3 regions of the Micromonospora sp. LOL_025 genome follow, and region 2 is predicted to be linked to each of the others. Evidence: riboswitches for the same ligand, from Rfam matches in the RefSeq annotation. Region 2 holds a riboswitch; each other region holds the start of a gene.
What was found. Region 2 has a riboswitch for cyclic di-AMP ahead of ACFHW0_RS08065 (NlpC/P60 family protein). Riboswitches for the same ligand answer to the same signal wherever they lie in the genome.
Positions count from the first base shown of each region.

Region 1: it holds a riboswitch for cyclic di-AMP, as region 2 does, so the genes downstream of both, ACFHW0_RS02350 (coiled-coil domain-containing protein) here and ACFHW0_RS08065 (NlpC/P60 family protein) in region 2, are expected to answer to the same signal.
Region 3: it holds a riboswitch for cyclic di-AMP, as region 2 does, so the genes downstream of both, ACFHW0_RS12710 (C39 family peptidase) here and ACFHW0_RS08065 (NlpC/P60 family protein) in region 2, are expected to answer to the same signal.

Region 1 covers NZ_JBHMIR010000001.1:495,006-501,005, forward strand. The annotation lists gene ACFHW0_RS02340 (HelD family protein) at 1-744, shown strand, start outside; gene ACFHW0_RS02345 (cation diffusion facilitator family transporter) at 822-1,739, shown strand; cyclic di-AMP (ydaO/yuaA leader) riboswitch at 1,893-2,024, shown strand; gene ACFHW0_RS02350 (coiled-coil domain-containing protein) at 2,038-3,132, shown strand; gene ACFHW0_RS02355 (SRPBCC family protein) at 3,220-3,687, opposite strand; gene ACFHW0_RS02360 (1-phosphofructokinase family hexose kinase) at 3,865-4,842, shown strand; gene surE (5'/3'-nucleotidase SurE) at 4,839-5,663, shown strand; gene ACFHW0_RS02370 (STAS domain-containing protein) at 5,710-6,000, opposite strand, start outside.
Region 2 covers NZ_JBHMIR010000004.1:265,253-271,252, forward strand. The annotation lists gene ACFHW0_RS08050 (GOLPH3/VPS74 family protein) at 1-95, opposite strand, end outside; gene ACFHW0_RS08055 (NlpC/P60 family protein) at 422-1,420, shown strand; gene ACFHW0_RS08060 (N-acetylmuramoyl-L-alanine amidase) at 1,487-3,511, opposite strand; cyclic di-AMP (ydaO/yuaA leader) riboswitch at 3,750-3,883, shown strand; gene ACFHW0_RS08065 (NlpC/P60 family protein) at 3,896-4,936, shown strand; gene dcd (dCTP deaminase) at 4,992-5,570, opposite strand; gene ACFHW0_RS08075 (pyridoxamine 5'-phosphate oxidase family protein) at 5,649-6,000, shown strand, end outside.
Region 3 covers NZ_JBHMIR010000007.1:231,575-237,574, forward strand. The annotation lists gene ACFHW0_RS12700 (CDP-glycerol glycerophosphotransferase family protein) at 1-393, shown strand, start outside; gene ACFHW0_RS12705 (alpha/beta fold hydrolase) at 416-1,159, opposite strand; gene ACFHW0_RS12710 (C39 family peptidase) at 1,265-2,110, opposite strand; cyclic di-AMP (ydaO/yuaA leader) riboswitch at 2,339-2,479, opposite strand; gene ACFHW0_RS12715 (acyltransferase family protein) at 2,748-4,082, opposite strand; gene ACFHW0_RS12720 (polysaccharide pyruvyl transferase family protein) at 4,394-5,719, shown strand; gene ACFHW0_RS12725 (alpha-ketoglutarate-dependent dioxygenase AlkB) at 5,772-6,000, shown strand, end outside.

The sequences.
Region 1 (6,000 bases), on a different contig from region 2:
GCGAAGCGGGACCCGTTCCAGCTGGCCGGCGGGGTCCGCGAGCTGAGCACCTTCGCCGACCGGCAGCGCGCCGCCCGCGACGCGGCCCGGGAGCGTCCCGACGACTACCGGGAGTTCGCGCACGTGGTGGTCGACGAGTCGCAGGACGTCTCGCCGATGCAGTGGCGCATGATCGGCCGGCGGGGCCGGCTGGCCTCGTGGACGGTGGTGGGCGACCCGGCGCAGACGGCGTGGACGGGGGATCCGGAGGAGCTGACCCGGGCCCGGGACCAGGCGTTGGGCCGGCGCAAGCGGCACCACTTCACCCTCACCACGAACTACCGCAACTCGGCGGAGATCTTCGCGGTGGCGGCGGCCGAGATCCGTCGGCTGCACCCGGACCTCCCGCTGCCCAGGGCGGTGCGCTCCACGGGCGTCGAACCGGTCGAGCTGGTGGTGCCGCCGGCGGAGCTGGAGGCCGCGGTGGTGGCGGCGGCCGGCGCGCTGCTCGCCGAGGTCGAGGGCACGGTCGGCGTGATCACGCCGGTGCCCCGCCGCGACGAGGTGGCCGGCTGGCTGGGCGGGCTCGGCGCGCCGCGCCTACAGGTGGTGACCAGCCTGGAGGCCAAGGGCATGGAGTACGACGGGGTCGTCCTCGTCGCCCCGAGCGAGATCCGGGCCGACCCGGGGTCGGGGGTACGGACGCTCTACGTGGCGCTGTCCCGGGCCACCCAGCGGCTGACCACCGTCGACCCGATCGGCTGAGGATCCGTTACTTGCACACATAGCGATGTGAGCATAAATTGAACGCGAATCCGGATCCCCAGAGGGAGGATGGGCGCGTGGGCGCAGGTCATGACCACCATCACGGGTCGGTGGCGAACGCCGCGCACCGCCACCGGGGCCGGCTCTGGGCGGCGTTCGGGCTGCTCGCCGGCCTGATGGTGGTGGAGGCGGTGGCGGCCTTCCGCACGGGCTCACTGGCCCTGCTGAGCGACGCCGGGCACATGTTCACCGACGTGCTCGGCATCGGCATGGCGCTCGCGGCGATCGCCGCCACCCGGCGGGCGGGCGCCGACCCGCAGCGCACCTTCGGCCTCTACCGGCTGGAGGTGCTGGCCGCGCTGGCCAACGCCGCGCTGCTCTCGGGGGTCGCGGTCTACGTCGTGATCGAGGCGGTGCGCCGCTTCGGCGACCCGCCCGAGGTGCTGGCCGGCCCGATGCTGGTGGTCGCCGTGCTCGGCCTGCTCGCCAACGTCGGCGCCTTCGCGCTGCTGCGCTCCGGGGCGAAGGAGAGCATCAACGTCCACGGCGCGTACCTGGAGGTCCTCGGCGACCTGCTGGGGTCACTCGGTGTGATCGGGGCCGCGCTGCTGATCGTCACCACCGGCTGGTGGTGGGCGGACCCGCTGGTGGCGGTCGGAATCGGCGTGTTCATTTTGCCGCGCACCTGGCGGCTCGGGCGGGCCGCGCTGCGCATCCTGGTGCAGGCCGCGCCGGAGCACCTCCAGGTCACGGCCGTGCACGACCGACTGGCCGCCGTGCCCGGCGTCGCCGAGGTGCACGACCTGCACGTCTGGACGCTGACCTCCGGGATGGAGGTGGCCTCGGCGCACCTGACCATGGCCCCCGGCGCCGAGGTCGGCGCGGTGCTGGGCGCCGCCCGGGCCGCGCTGCACGACGACTTTCAGATCGAGCACGCCACGTTGCAGATCGAGCCGGGAGCGTCGCCCGGGACCTGCGGGGCGGTCGAGTGGTAATGAGGACAACCTTAAATCTGGGAGAGTATTGTGGGCTTATGTCGGATTTGACTGTTAGTGGATGTACACCGTCCGTCACCTGCGGTGCACCAGTCACACCGGCACCGGTAGGCTCGGCTTCGGCCTCCGCCAGGCGGCACCCACCGGTGCCGGCGGTGGCCGCCGCCTAATCGCCCGACGGGGCGAACCGGGGAACCAAGTTCGTGGGGTGCATCCGCGTCAGCGGTAGGGATCTTCCGTCCCGAACCCGTCAGCTAACCCGGTCGGCGGCTGACGGAAGGACACGTGTATGCCAGTGATGGCACCCGTACGACGACGTGCCGCCCGGACGGCGGCCCTGATCGCCACGATGCTCGCCCTCGGCGCCGCCGTGGCCCCGGTCACCGCCGCCCCGGCGGCGGCCGCCACCCGCGCCGGCCTGCTCGCCGCGGCCCCCGGCCAGGACGAGGAGGGCGGCACCCCCGCCCTGCGGGCCCAGTTGGAGGCCGCCAGCAAGGGCTACCTCGACGCCAAGCGCGCCCTGGACACGTCGGCCAAGCGGCAGCAGCAGCTCGCCGCGCAGCTCAAGACCACCGAGGTCGAGCTGACCGCGCGCACCGCCAAGGTCGGCGAGATCGCGGGGGCCGCCTACCGCACCGGCCGCCTCAGCGTGGCGTCCGCCCTGCTCAACAGCAGCTCCCCGGACGGCTTCATGGACCGTGCCGCCGCCCTCGACGCGGTGGCCGCCAAGGAGGACCGGGCCCTGCGCGAGCTCCAGGAGACCCGGGACGAGGCCACCCGCACCAAGCTGGCCCTGGACGGCGAGATCCGGGAGCAGCGCAAGCAGGTCAGCGTGATGGCCAAGCGCAAGGAGCAGGCCGAACGGGCACTGACGGTCGCCAACCGCGAGCAGCAGCAACAGCAGCAACAGCGGCAGCAGTCCGCGGGCGGCGGCTCCTCGCCGGGCGGCAGCTCGAGCAAGACGGCGAAGGCGGCGCCGCGCAACTCCGACGGCTCCTGGCCGCGCGAGTCGTGCAGCGTCAACGACCCCACCCCCGCCAACGGCTGCATCACCCCGCGCACCCTGCACGCGCTCAACCAGGCCAAGGCGGCGGGCTTCACCCGTTACGTCTCCTGCTACCGCCCCGGCGGCTCGGGCGAGCACCCGAAGGGTCGGGCCTGCGACTTCGCGGCCCAGAAGGGCGGCTTCGGCGGCGACGCCTCCGGGGGCGACCGGACGTACGGCAACAACCTGTCGGCGTACTTCGTGCGCAACGCCGACCGGCTCGCCGTGCTCTACGTGATCTGGTACCGGCAGATCTGGCTGCCGAGCAGCGGGTGGAAGTCGTACAGCGGAGCCAACGGCGACCCGTCCAGCGACCACACCAACCACGTGCACCTGTCGGTCTACTGACGCCCGTGCCCCGGTGCCCCGCCCGTCGCGGGATCGCCGGGGCACCACGGCGCCCGTCGCCTCCGGCCGGGCCTGGCTGCCTCGCGGTCAGCCGCCCGGCGGCCCGGTCCGGTCCGTGTCGAGGGCCGCGGCGAGGCGCGCGGCCAGCCCGAGATGGGCGGCGCGGGCCTGGCCGAACGCGTACCCGAAAAGCGGCGCGGGCGCGGCGAGGGTGATCTCGACCTCGATGCGGACCACGCCGTCGGGCTCCGCCCGCAGCCGGGTGTGGTTGCGCACCGTGGTGGCGGGCCACTGACGGGCCACGGTGACGATCTCGTCCGGATCGTCGACGAGGACGTCGGCGCGGTAGGTGATCGGCAGACGCACCGGCCCGGCGGCCAGCCGGTCGGTGATGTCGTAGCTGGCGCGCGCGCCGGGACGGGGCGGCACCCGACGGACCCGGACGATCAACGGGTGCAGGTCCACCTGCCGGGCGGGGTCGGCGAGCAGCGCCGCCGCCTCCACGAGGGAGCAGCGCGCCTGGACGGTGTAGCTGAAGGAACTTCGCCTGAGCACGCCGTCTCCCAGCGTCGGTGGTCGCCCGATCGTCGCGCATGCCGGGCGCGCTGGCAACGCCGCGCCGATCCCGCCCGGAGTCCGGACGTCCGGCCGCCGGTCGCACTACGGTCAGCTGATGGATGGTCATGGCGCGTGTCGATCGGCGGAGGGTGGGCGCATGAACGGGTACGACGGATGAGCGGGCACGTGATGGTCTTCGCGCCCACGCCCCGGCTGACGGTGACCGTCGACCAGCCCAGCGAGGCGCCGGAGCTGCACCTGCACCCCGGCGGGCAGGGCGTCTGGCAGGCCCGGATGGTGATGTCGCTCGGGGTCGACGTGGTGCTCTGCACCGCCCTCGGCGGCGAGATAGGCCAGGTGCTGGAGCCGCTGCTGGTCAGCGAGGGGGTGAACCTCAAGGTGGTGGTCCGCGACTCCGGCAGCGGCGGGTACGTGCACGACCGGCGCGAGGGCTCCCGGCAGGAGATCGTGGACGTGCCCGGCCAGCCGCTCAGCCGGCACGAGCTGGACGAGCTCTACAACCTGGCGCTCGGCGAGGGCCTACGCGCCACGGTCAGCGTGCTGAGCGGGCCGAACGAGCCGTCGCTGGTCCCGGCCGACCTCTACCGGCGGTTCGCCGCCGACCTCGGGGCCAACGGCAGCCGGGTCGTGGTCGACCTCTGCGGCGAGCACCTCGACGCCGTGCTGGACAGCGGCGTCTTCTTCCTCAAGGTCAGCCACGAGGAGCTGATCGCCGACGGCCGCGCCGACGGCGAGGACGAGGAGCAGCTCACCCGGGCCCTGTACGACCTGCACGCCGGCGGCGCCGAGAACGTGGTGGTGAGCCGGGCCGACAAGCCCGCCCTCGCCCTGGTCGACGGCGAGGTCTTCGAGGTCGAGATGCCCCGGCTGGAGGCGGCCGACCCGCGCGGGGCGGGCGACTCGATGACCGCCGGGGTGGCGGCCGTGGTGGCGCGCGGCGGTGACGTGCGCACCGCGATCCGTACCGGCGCGGCGGCCGGCGCGCTGAACGTGACCCGGCACGGCCTGGGCACCGGCCGGCTCGACTCGATCACCGGCCTGGTCGACCGGGTGCGCCTCGTACCGGCCGGCAGCCGGCCGCAGGAGCGGACCAGCCCCGACGAACTGGCCGACCGGGCGGCCGGGCGATGACGCTGCGGGTACTGGTCACCAACGACGACGGGATCGCCGCGCCCGGCATCCAGGCGCTCGCGCGGGCGGCGGCGGACCGGGGCCTGGACGTGGTCGTCGCCGCGCCGCTGGAGGAGGCGAGCGGCACCAGCGCCGCGATGACCGCCGTGGAGCGCGACGGGCACGTGGTGGTCCACGAGCACCCGCTGCCGGAGGCGCCGGGGGTGCCGGCGTTCGCGGTCGGCGGCTCCCCCGGCTTCATCGCGCTGATCGCCGTGCACGGCGCCTTCGGGCCCCCGCCCACGGTGGTGCTGTCCGGCATCAACCGGGGCGCGAACGCGGGACGCGCGGTGCTGCACTCGGGCACGGTGGGTGCGGCCTTCACCGCCGCCGCGAACGGCTGCCGGGCGATGGCCGTCTCGCTCGACGTGCTCTCGGCCGGGGAGGCCACGGCCGCCAGCGGGGGCGCCGCGGTGGCCGCCGCGGCCCGGGTACGTGACGCCGAGCGGCACTGGGCGACGGCCGCCCGGGTCGCCCTCGACCTGCTGCCCCGGCTCACCGCCGGGCCGGTGGAGAGCGTGCTCAACGTGAACGCGCCGGACCTGCCGCACGGCCGGCTGCGCGGGGTGCGCCGGGGCACCCTCGCCACCTTCGGCCAGGTGCAGATGACGGTGGCGGAGGCCGGGCACGGCTTCGTCCGCACGTCGTTGGAGGAGCCGGGGCAGGCCGTGCAGCCCGGCACCGACCTGGCCCTGCTGGCCGACGGGTACGCCTCGGTGACGGCGATCCGCGCGGTCACCGAGGTGGCGGACGTCGACCTGTCGGGCCTCGGCGACGTCTGAGCGGCCCGCCTCATGCCGGGGCGGGCCGGGCGGGGCCGTCGGCGGGTCAGGCGCCGGGGAGGACCTCGGGGGTGGGCGCGCCGGCGTAGTAGGGCTCGGGGGCGCCGAAGAGGCCGAGCAGGCCGGTCACCCAGAGCTGCCGGTGCACGAAGCGGCTCGGCTCGGTGACGACGAGCTTGACGCCACTCACCTCGGCGGTCTGGAAGCCGGCGACCATCGCGCTGATGCCGACCGAGTCGATGAAGGTGACGAGCCGCATGTTCAGCTCGATCCGACCGGGGCGCCCCTTGGTCAGGACCTCGGCGATCGCCTCGCGCACCTCGTATGCGGTGTCGAC
Region 2 (6,000 bases):
AGGCCGTAGTCGAGCGTGGGCCGGCCGAGCCGGTTGACGCCCGCGTCGTCGTAGCCGAGCAGGACGAGTTCGTGAGCGAGCGTGAGTGGGGCCATGCCCCGACGGTAGCCGGGGCCGGCGAGCGGGGCAGATCTTCCGCCCCTGACCGGCGGTGGCACATGTGCTGGTCAGCGACGGCCGCCGCCCTCTCGGGGTGGTCACGCTCGACGACGTACTGACCGCGATCGTTGGCAGGCGGGCCGACACCCTTGGTACGCAAGCGGTTGCGCAGGCGTGAAGTGGCGCTCGGCCGCCTTGATTCCGCTGCCGGCCTTCCCTAATGTTGGGCACCGGCCGCTGTGGGTCGTCTGTCTCGCCCCTCTTCCCTCGCGCGAGGCGCCAAGCGGCCGGGTTGCAAAAGGAGTCGGTGCCGGTGGCAACCATGCCCCCTCATCGTCACGCACCGGGACGGTCTGCTCGTCCGGGTGGCCTGCGTAGGGTCGCCCACCGTCTGCTCACCCTGGTCGCCGCGGCGGCGGTCGGCGCCGGCATGCTGGCCGCGCCCGCCCACGCCGAGCCCTCGGTCGACGAGATCGAGGCCGCGATCGACAAGAAGTGGGAGCAGCTCGAGCCCACCATCGAGCAGTACAACAAGGTGCGGGCGCAACTGAAGGTCAACCGCAAGAAGTCGGAGGACCTCCAGAAGAAGATCCAGCCGTTGGCGCTGGAGAGCGAGCTGGCGATGGACCGGGTCGGCGACCTCGCCTCCCGCTACTACATCTCCGGCCCGTCGCACGAGATCGGCGCGCTGCTGGTCAGCGCCAAGCCCGACACGCTGACCGAGCAGCTGACCCTGCTGGACCGGCTGGCCGCGCAGGAGCGCAGGCAGCTCGAGGGCGTGACCAAGGTCCGCGAGAAGTACGACGCGGAGAAGCAGAAGCTCGACACGCTCATCACCACCCAGACGAAGCAGCAGAACGACCTGGCGGCGAAGAAGAAGCAGATCGACACCGACATCAAGAAGCTCGAGGCGTCGCTGCCGGTGACGACCGTCAAGACGGAGAAGTGCCCGACCATCAACGGCGTGGTCAGCGACGCGGCCCGGACCGCGATCCGGACCGCCTGCGCGCAGGTCGGCGACCCGTACGTCTGGGGTGCCACCGGCCCGAACTCGTTCGACTGCTCCGGCCTGACCCAGTACGCCTACAAGGCGGCGGGTATCCACCTGACGCACTTCACGGGCGCGCAGTGGAACGAGGGCAAGGCCATCCCGCGCTCCGAGGCACGCCCCGGCGACCTGGTCTTCTTCAAGGCGGACCTGAGCCACGTCGGCCTCTACCTCGGCAACGACAAGATGGTGCACGCGCCCCGGGCCGGCAAGCCGGTCAACGTCTCCAGCATCAACACCATGCCGGTGGCCGGGTTCCGCAGGCCCGGCTGATCCGCACGGCGCTACGAGAGGGCCCCCGGTCGATCCCGACCGGGGGCCCTCGTCGTGCGGGTGGGATCAGCGGGGCGCGCCCAGCGGGGACGGCACCAGGTTCACGTCGTCCAGGTTGACGTACATGATCCGGTGACCGAACTGGACCTGCACGTACCTGTTGTCGCCCCGGACGACCGTCCGGTCGTGGGGGGCGGAGCCGTCGAACGTGGTGGCCCGGTAGTACTCGCCGGGGAGCAGGTTGCCGACGGCGTACCGCTGGCCGGCCGAGAGGGTGTACTGCAGCGGCGAGATCGTCTGGTACGGGACGCCCTCCGGGTACGCGGCCTGCTCCGGGTAGGCCCGGCCGTACACCGGGATGGTGGCCTTACCGGCCTTCGGGGTCACCACGAGCCCGACGGACCATTTCGCCGTCGGCTTGGCGGCGGGGTTGTGGAACCACCCCTTCTGGCCGAGGTACCAGATCGCGGTCCAGTCGCCCTGCACCTCGGCCAGCGCGTACGTCTGTCCGGCCGAGACCCGGGCGCCGTGGTCGGAGACGTACGTGGTGTTCGGGGTGCCGTCGGGTCGCAGCGCGATGTCGTTGAGCAGCGGCGCGTCGTGGCTCGGCGCGTTGTGCAGGAACAGCGCCGAGGAGCCGCGCAGCGGGCAGGGGGCGGTCGCCGGGGGCGGGTTCGGCACGCCCGGGGGCTGCCGGTTGCAGCCGGTGAAGGGCGGCTGGTTGGTGGCGAAGTCCGGGTCGATGGTGACCAGCCCGGTGCGGTGCGTGCCGGTCGAGAAGAACGGCGCCTTGAGCAGGTCGAAATAGTGCGACCAGTTCCAGTACGGTCCCGGGTCCCAGTGCATGCCGCGCACGTTCGCGGCGACGGTGCCGGGGACGTTGTCGTGACCGATGATGTGGTTGCGGTCCAGCGGGATGTTGTACGCCCGCGCCAGGTGGCGGACCAGCTTGGCCGAGGTGCGGTACATCGCCTCGGTGTACCAGGTGCCGTGCCCGGCGAAGCCCTCGTGCTCCAGGCCGATGGACTTGGAGTTCACGTACCAGTTGCCGGCGTGCCAGCCGACGTTCTTGGTCTTGATGTGCTGGGCGATGTGCCCGTCCACCGAGCGCAGGGTGTAGTGCCAGCCCACCCGCTTCGGGTCCTTGACCAGGTTGACGCTGGGACCGAAGTAGCCCTCGGTGTCGTGGATGACGATGTACTCGATCTTCTGCTGCGCGGGCCGGTTCCCCAGGTCGTGGTTGCCGTAGTCGCCCACCGTGGGGCCGTACTGCTGGTAGGGGGCCGGGATCCACTCGCAGGAGATGTCGCTCGGGCACTCAAGGCCGTCCGGCCGGGTGAGCTTGCGCAGGCGCAGCCGGTCCAGCCAGGAGCGGTCGGGCTGGATCGCGCGGCCGGCCAGCGTGACCCGCTGCCCGTCGTCGGTCACCCGGCTGTCGCCCGTGGCGATGGTGGCGTACACCTCGTTGGCGAAGGCCGCCGCGGCGTCGGCGCTGTCCGCGCCGGAGTACCGGGCCACCGCGCCGTACCAGGCCGCCGGGTCGGTGTCGGCGCCGACCGGGGCGCCGATCTCCTTCTGGTACGCGGCCAGCAGCGCCGCGCCGCCCCGGATGTTCGCCGTGACGTCCGTCCGCAGCGACTCCTCGCTGGCGCCGGTCAGGTCGGCGGCGGCGTCGACGGTCCGCAGTGCGGCCTCGGCGGGCGGCGGAGCGGCCGGCGGCTCGTGGGCCTCGGCCAGGGACGGGCGGGAGTCGTCGCCGCGCGGGTCCTCGGTGCCCTCGTCGTGGTGCGTGCCGCCGGACAGGGCGGCGACGTGTTCGGCGTCGGTGAGGTGCATCGGTCCGTAGCCGCCGCTGGTGCTGGGCGTGCCGGCGTTGGTGTCCCAGCGGGACTGCAGGTAGGAGACCCCGAGCAGGACGCTCTCCGGCACGCCGTACTCGGCCGCCGCGGCCGCGTACTGCTGCTGCCGGTCGTCCACCGGCGCTGCTGCGGCGGCGGATCCGGCGGCGGTGAGCGGCGTCGCGGCCATGGCGGCGGCCATGGCGGCGGCCAGCAGGACGCGTCTGCTCCTCGATGTCGCTGACAGGTGCATCAGACCCCCAGTTCGGACGGGCAAAGGTGGGGTCACCTTCGCCCCGTCCGCCGCCTCCGGTCAATACCTTTCCGTCAGACACTTCATGAGGAAGGAAATCTTCGTCGCCCGGGTTGCGGATTCGTCCGGCGCGGGTGGGCACGGAGTGTCACCGTCCGCAGGGTTGCGGATCGATAACGGTCGTCTCTACTCTGGTCATTCGTCGGCCGGTGACAATCCGTCCAACCAGGGCGGTGACGGTCCGACACCGCCGAGTCGCTCCCGAGCGAGCCGGGGACCCAGGTTCCCCGGGGTGAATCCGCGATCCTGCGGTAGGGCGCCCCTTCCCGCCCGAACCCGTCAGCTAACCCGGTAGGCGGTCCGGAAGAAGGAGTACGAAGCCCGGTGGCACACCATGCCCCGCGGCCACCGTCGACCCGGTCGGCCCTCGCCGACCCGGTGACGGCTGCGCCGCGCCCACGCTGGTACCGCTGCACCACCGCCCTCGCCGCCCTGGCCGCGTTCGCCGTCGTCCTGACCGGCGGCGCCACGGCGGCCCACGCCGAACCGACGGTCGCCGAGATCGAACGGCAGATCGACGAGGACTGGAACAAGCTCGAACCGGTCATCGAACGGCACAACGCCACCCGACAGGACCTGGCCGCCAGGCGGAAGCAGGCCGACGCGCTCGCCGCGCAGATCGGGCCGCTGGAGAAGCAGGTCGACCAGGCGATGGAGAAGGTGGGCGCGCTGGCCGCCCGCGCCTACAAGGGCGAGAACGTCTCCGCCGTCAACGCCCTGCTGGGCAGCCGCTCACCGAGCGAGATGGTCGGGCAACTCGAACTGCTCGACCGGTTCGCCCAGCACCAGCAGCAGGACGTGCGGCAGGTCGCCGAGCTGCGCGACCGGCTGGCCGCCCGGAAGGCGCCGCTGGACGAGATGGTCGTCCAGCTCAGCCGCACCGAGGCCCAGCTCGCGGCGAAGAAGAAGCAGATCAACGCCGAGATCGACCGGTTGCAGAAGCTGCGGCTGCGGATCTACGGCAACGGCGGTGGCGGGCCGCTGCGCCCCGCGCCCTGCCCCGCCAGCTATCCCGGCGGCGCGGCCGGCACCGCCGTGAAGTTCGCCTGCGCGCAGATCGGCAAGCCCTACGTCTGGGGCGCCGAGGGTCCGAACTCGTACGACTGCTCCGGCCTGATGCTCGCCGCCTGGGCCAAGGCCGGGGTCTCGCTGCCGCACAACGCCGCGCAGCAGCGCCGGGCCACCGCGACCGTCAGCCGGGGGGAGTTGCGCCCGGGTGACCTCGTCTTCTACTACAGCGACCTGCACCACGTCGGCATGTACGTCGGCGGGGGCTGGGTGGTGCACGCCTCCCGCGCCGGGGTGCCGATCAAGATGAAGAAGGTCGACGACGGCCCGATCCACAGCTACGGCCGACCCGGCTGAGGCACGCGGGGGGCCCTGCCCGGCGGGGGCCCTCCGCAGGCCCGCTAGGTCCGGGTCAGCGGGTCGGCCACGTGCGCCAGTGCTGCCAGGAACGGCTCGGGGTCGGCCCGCGCTGCCCCTGGTAGCGCGAGCCGTAGACGGCCGAGCCGTACGGGTGCTGCGCCGGCGACGAGAGCCGGAAGATGCAGAGCTGCCCGATCTTCATGCCCGGCCAGAGGGTGATCGGCAGGTTGGCCACGTTGGACAGTTCGAGGGTCACGTGACCGGAGAAGCCCGGGTCGATGAAGCCCGCCGTGGAGTGGGTGAGCAGGCCGAGCCGGCCCAGGGAGCTCTTCCCTTCGAGGCGGCCGGCGAGCTGGTCGCCGAGCGTGATCACCTCCAGCGTCGAGGCGAGCACGAACTCGCCCGGATGCAGCACGTACGGCTCGCCCTCCGGCACCTCGACCATCGACGTCAGGTCGTCCTGCTGCTGCGCGGGGTCGATGTGGGTGTAGAGGTGGTTGTTGAAGACCCGAAAGAGCTTGTCCAGGCGTACGTCGATGCTGGACGGTTGCACCAGCGCGGGCTCGAACGGCTCCAGCGCGAGCGTGCCCGCCTCGATCTCGGAGGCCAGGTCGCGGTCGGAGAGCAGCATCCGCACACCTTAGCGAGCGACACGGGTGACCTGCGTGTCGGAGTGCGTGTTCGAACGTTTGTTCGATAGAATGCCCGCATGGCTTCCTGGTCCGAATTCGCCGCCGACGAGCCCCGCCTCGCCGACGGGATCCGCCTTCTCATGCAGCAGTACGGGCCGGGCTTCGGCTACCTGGCCACCGTCCGCGCCGACGGCGGTCCCCGGGTGCACCCGGTCTCCCCGGTGATCACCGACGAGGGGCTCTTCTGCTTCGTCGTCGACTCGCCCAAGCGGCGCGACCTGGAGCGCGACGGCCGCTACGCGCTGCACTCCTTCCCGCCGGAGGAGAGCGACGACGAAGCCTACGTCGCCGGCCACGCCCAACCGGTGACCGATCCGGCCCGGGTCGCCCGGCTGGCCCACAGCCACCGGGCCGCGCCGCAGGTCGACT
Region 3 (6,000 bases), on a different contig from region 2:
AACCGCTCGGACGCGCTGATCTCCGACGTGTCCGGAGTGATCTCCGACTACCTCTACTCCGGCAAGCCGTACGCGGTCACCGACATGGTGGACTCCGGCGACCGGTTCTGTGAGCAGTTCCCGCTCGCCGGGTCGGGCTACGTGCTGCGGCGCGACATGTCCAACGCGGACGAGGTGCTGACCGCGCTGCTGGACACCGATCCGCTGGCCCCGGCGCGGTGGGCCACCCGGAGCCGCTACCTGGGCGACTTCCCCGCCGAGTCGTACGCCGAGGCGTTCCTGGAGGCCGCGCGGCGCCAGCTCGACGGGGAGTGGAACGCACCTGCCCCGCGCGCCGGCGGGGCCGGCCTGCCGCTCGACCCGGACGAGGCGACGCTCTCCCCCGCCACCTGACGCCGCCCAGGGTGGGGAACGGTCAGCGGTAGGGGTCGACGAGGTCCAGGACCGCCTCGGGGGCCTCGACGTGGGCGTTGTGCCCGAGGCCGGGCAGGGTGGCGACCGGCACGCCCAGCTCCTTGAGCTGGGCGTCGGTGACCATGGGGTCGTGCTCGCCGCGGGCCAGCAGCACGGGCACGTCGGTCGCGGCCAGCAGGGCGGGCAGGTCCGGCGCGCCCACGCCGAACGCGGCCGGGTCCATCGCCAGCCGCCAGCGGCCGTCGACCTGCCGCAGCCCGGCCTCCACGACGGGATGGTCCGGGGCGAAGAGCCCGGTCAGGCCGGCCACCCGCAGGTAGCGGCGGGCGGCCTCGTCCCGGCTGGCGAACCAGGTCACCGGCCGGGCCGCCAACTCACCCGCCTTCGCCAGCTCCGCCGGCGACCAGACGGCCTTGATGCCGAGCCCGACCACGGCGTCGACGGGCAGCCCGGCGCTGCGGGCGGCCAGTGCCAGAGCGACCACCCCGCCGAGGGAGTGCCCCAGCACGACGAGCCGGTCCCCCGCCGCGAGCCCCGCGGCGATCCGCGCGGCCAGCCCCGGGAACGAGTACTCCGGCAGCGGCGGCGACCAGCCGTGGCCGGCGAGGTCCGGCGCCAGCCACCGTCCCGCCCACCGACGCTCGAGCAGCGGCGCCCAGGGCAGCCACACGTCGCCGGTCGCACCCATGCCGTGCAGCAGCAGGAGCACCCGCCGGCCGTCCCGGTCACCCGATTCATCGATCATGGGCGCAGTGTGCCACCCACCGGACGCCGTGGGCGAGGGCCGTGACCCGGACACGACATCGGGCGTCGGCCCCGGAATCCGGGGGCCGACGCCCGACGGTGTCGCTCAGGCGGAGTAGCCGCGGGTGGCCGCCCAGTTCGCCAGGGCGATGGTGCTGATCCAGTACGAGGCGGTCGCCGGGTTCGCCGAGTCGGCGATCTTCACCAGCCGCCCCTCGTCCTGGTAGCCGACCACGGCGATGTAGTGGCCGCCGGGGAAGGAGTGCCAGCCGCCGTCGGTGTCCGTGGCGCTGCCGGCGACGTTGACCACGACGCCCCGCCCGTCGGCGATGGCCGCGACGACGTCAGCCTGGAGCCGGTCCATCTGGGCCGGGGTGGCCGCGCCACCAGGGATCATCCGAGTCCGGTACGGGTCGCCCTTCACCACCGCGTTCAGCACGCGGGTGGTGTCCTGGGCCGAGTCGGTGCCCATCTGGTCGGTACCCAACTGGGCACCGAGGGCGTCCTGGCTGCGCGCGATGCCGGCGGCGCTGAGGGCGTGCCGGACGGCCGCCGGACCACAGTTGTAGAAGGTGGTCTGGGCCTGGTAGTCGTAGTCCAGGGTCTTGGCGGCCGGGGGCTTCGGCGGCTCCGGCTTGCGGGTCAGGTCCGGGTCCGGGGCGGCGCTGGAGGCGCGGGCCGACGGGGCCGCGCTGGACGCGGCCGGGGCGGCGCTGGACGGGGCGGTCGCGGCCCTGGCCTGGCTGCGCGAGGCCGCGGTGTCGTCCCGCAGTTCGGTCGCGGCCACCGGGGCCTGCGCGGCGGCGGGGGCCTCGTCGGCTCCGGCCAACAGCGCGCCCGTGCCCGACGCCAGCACGAGCGCCGCGGCGGACGCGGCGGCCAGCTGGTACGGGCGCTCGGACGTGAGGCGACGCAGCTGTCGCTTGAGGTGGTGCTTCACGGTTTCCTCCACGGGCTGGGGGCGAGCGGCCGTCGGTCCGCGCCGAGGGCAGGGCGGACCGACCGCGCGGACGGGCGTCCGGGCGGGTGGTGGACCACTCAGGGGATGCGCCCGGGATGCCGGGCGACGGACGGTGACCGGTGGGTCAGCTCGTGACCTGCGGGCGGACGAGCGCGGGCACCGCGGCGCCGTGGAGACGGCGGAACAACCGAGGGGTGGACGGGTGTGGCATGGGGATGGAACTCCTTCCGACACCGCCGACCGGGTTAGCTGACGGATTCGGGCGGGAAGAACGCCCTACCACGGGCCCACGGCCCACGGATTCACCCCAACAAGCACTGGGTCCCCGGTTCGTCGTTCACGATTAGGCGGGTCGGCGCGGCGTCGCCTCTGGGCGATCGGGTACCGCACCGGACGCGCCGACATTACTGGCCGGTCCGCGCCCTGCCAACCCCGTCCCACCTGCCTAAACCTTGATCGGGAGACGGTTTTTGCGGGCACTTCGCCACTGACACGACTCAATGGGACGACCGTTTATGCGGGCGCCTCCGGGTGACAACGGGACGAGTGGCGGACATCGGCGCCGAAACCCCGGCGGGAATCAGCCGGGCCGCGCCGGATGACCGATTCGCCGACGTGGTGACCGGCGTCACGGAAACGGTCGGGATTTCGTCGGCGGACACTCCGGCCGCCGGGCCGAGCAGGCTGACGCTCGCAGATGTCGAGCACCCGCTCCCGGTCGGCGCGAGTCGACGTACGCCGGTCGGTGGTCGTCGTGCGGGTCGGCGGCCCGGGGGCGCGGCACGGCGTTGCCCCGCTCCCCCGGCGGCGTCGCCCCGGGGCCGCCGGGGTGCGTCCCGGCGTCGCCCCCGTCACGGGGCGTCGCCCGGGCCGGCCTGCGCGGGGTGAGCAACCGCATCATCGGCGTCTCGACGACGCGGTGCAACAGACCGGCCAGGGCCAGGTTGACCAGCAGGAAGCCGAGCACCACCACCGGCCCCCACCAGCCGGTGAAGCCGACGCCCCAGTCGCCGGTGAGCCGCAGGACGGTGATCATCACCAGGACGTGCACCAGGTAGAAGGCGAAGGAGACCTCGCCCAGCCAGACCATCGGACGGGACCGCCACGGCGAGCGCCGCCCGCGCACGTCCGCGTCCGCCGCCGCGGCGATGACCAGGACGTACGCCACCGAGAGCAGCGCCGCCCACAGTTCGGCGCGGACCCACTGCGCGGCGACCACCCACGTCGCTACGAAGACCAGGCTGGCCAGCGGCAGGCCCGGCCCACGCCACCGGCCGCGCCGCATCAGCTCGGCGGCGGCCACGCCCATCCAGAACTCCAGCGACCGCACCGGCGGGAAGACCTGGGTGAACCACCAGCGGCTCTCCTCCGGCACCAGCGCCTGGGCCGGCCAGAGCGCCAGGATGAGCAGCGGCACCGCGACCACGACGGCCCACAGCGCCCACGGTCGGGCCCGGCGGATCAGCGGCAGCGCCAACGGCAGGCAGAGGTAGAAGAAGAACTCGCAGGACAGCGACCAGCTGACGGTGTTGATGCTGTAGAAGTGGCCCGGCCGGGGGTCCCACGCCTGGAGGAGGAACAGGTTCTCCACCGCGACGAACCGGTCCACCGGGTCGGCGAACCAGGCCGCGACCGCCAGGGCTGCCACCCACAGCACCACGTGGCTCGGCCAGATCTTGGCCACCCGGCGCCGCCAGAACGCCCGACGGGTGTCGGTGGGTCGGGCCGACCAGACCAGCACGAAGCCGCTGAGGATGAAGAAGAACTGCACGCCCGACAGGCCGAGGGCGAAGGCCCAGTCCACGACGGCCTTCTGGCCGGGCTCGGCGATGATGCCCATCGTCGCGACGTGGAACCCGAAGACGAGCAGGGCGGCGACCCAGCGCAGCCCGGTCAGCGACGGCAGGCGGCTGGCCGGGGACGCGGGCCGGACGGCCGGCGCGGCGGTCGCGGCGTCGTTCATGCCGGCATCCCGACGATCCGCAGGGTCACCAGCACGTACGTCTCCTCCTCGACCCCGTCCTCAGGCGCCCCGAGGGGCCCCGTGGCGGCCCACCGGTCGGCGCCGCCCCGCCGGGCACCCTACCCGCCGGACCTGAGGCTCTGTTCCGTCCCGTCCGCGAGTGCCCGTTCTGTCCGGTGCCGAAATCCCCGCTCCTCCCATCCCTCGGTGACCGTTCCGTCCCCGCCCGTGACGACAGCGGCGGCCATCCGGGTTCCGGTCGATCGGTGGCTAGTATTCCCAGACCCGAAGGTGACGAGAGGCGGGGACGAATGCACCAGCGGATCCTGATGCGGGCGAAGAAGGGCCCGTTCGACGTCTACTCGCCGGAGGAGACGCACGAACGGAACTGGATCGGCGAGAACAACGGCAACCTCGTCTTCAGCCACGCCGCCCACAAGCTCCTGCGCACCGCCACCGCCGAGATCACCTCGACCGAGTTCAGGATCAACCCACGCGACGCCGACATGATCAACGAACGCTACGACGTCTACGTCGTACCGCTCGCCAACGCCTTCCGCCGCAGCTACGCCCACCGCGTCGAGACCATGGCGAAGCTCATCGAGCAGCTGAAGATCCCGGTGGTGGTGCTCGGGGTGGGCGTACAGACCGACGTCAACGGTGACCGGGAGTACCTCCGTCCGATCGACGACGTCGTGACCCGGTTCGTACGGGCGGTCCTCGACCGCTCGCACAGCATCGGCGTCCGGGGCGAGATCACCCGGGACTACCTGCGCACCCTGGGCTTCTCGGCTGTCGACGTGATCGGCTGCCCGTCGATGTTCCTGCACGGCGACAGCCTGCGGGTGGAGAAGAGGAAGGCGTCGCTGTCGCCCGACGACCGGCTCGCGCTCACCGTCTCGCCGTACGTGAAGTCGATGGCGGAGATCATCGCCCGGCACCACGCCCGGTACCCGAACCTGCGCTACCTGCCGCAGGACCTCAAGACGCTCGGCACGCTGCTCTACGGCGACGCCCCCGGGGACCGGGGCAGGACCAGCCAGATCCCGATCCACACCTCGCACCCGCTGTTCACCGAGGACAAGGTGCGGATGTTCGTCGACCCCTGGACCTGGATGGACTACCTCTCCGGGTTCGAGTTCGCCTTCGGCACCCGCATCCACGGCACCATCACCGCGCTGGTCTCCGGCACGCCCGGCTACCTCTTCGCGCACGACTCGCGCACCCTGGAACTCGCCCGGTACTTCGACATCCCGCACCGGGTGATGAAGGAGGTGCCGGTCGACGTCGACGCCGCCCAGCTCTACGAGGAGGCGGACTACACGGCGCTCAACGCCGGCCACAGGTCGCGCTACGAGACGATGCTGGCCTTCCTCGCCAAGCACGACCTGGGCAACGCCTTCGCCGACGGCGACAGCGCGGCCCGGTTCGACGCGCAGGTGCGGTCCACCACCTTCCCGCCCGCCGTACGCCCGGCCGCCGCCACCGCCCCCGACGCGCTGCTGGAGCGGATCCAGTGGTTGCGCGACCGCAACGTCGAGCTGCGCAAGGAGACGGAGACGCTGCGCGGGCAGCGCCTGCAGACCCGGGTCAAGCAGGTGATCGGTGGCCGGGTGCGCCGGATGCTGAACCGCTGAGGCGCCGCCTCCTTCCGTACACCTGTACCAACATGGCGGGTACGCTGGGCGGATGACCGGGGCCACCTACCAGCCGTCGATGTTCGACCTCACCGCCGCCGGACCGTCGCTGAGCCCGCTGGCCGACCGGCTGCGCCGGCACCCGCTCACCCGCGGCGCGTGGGTCGACCACCTGCCCGGCTGGGTCACCGGCTCCGACCAGGTCTTCGACGTCCTGCTGCGCGACGTCCCCTGGCGGGCCGAGCGCCGCACGATGTACGACGCCGAGGTCGACGTCCCCC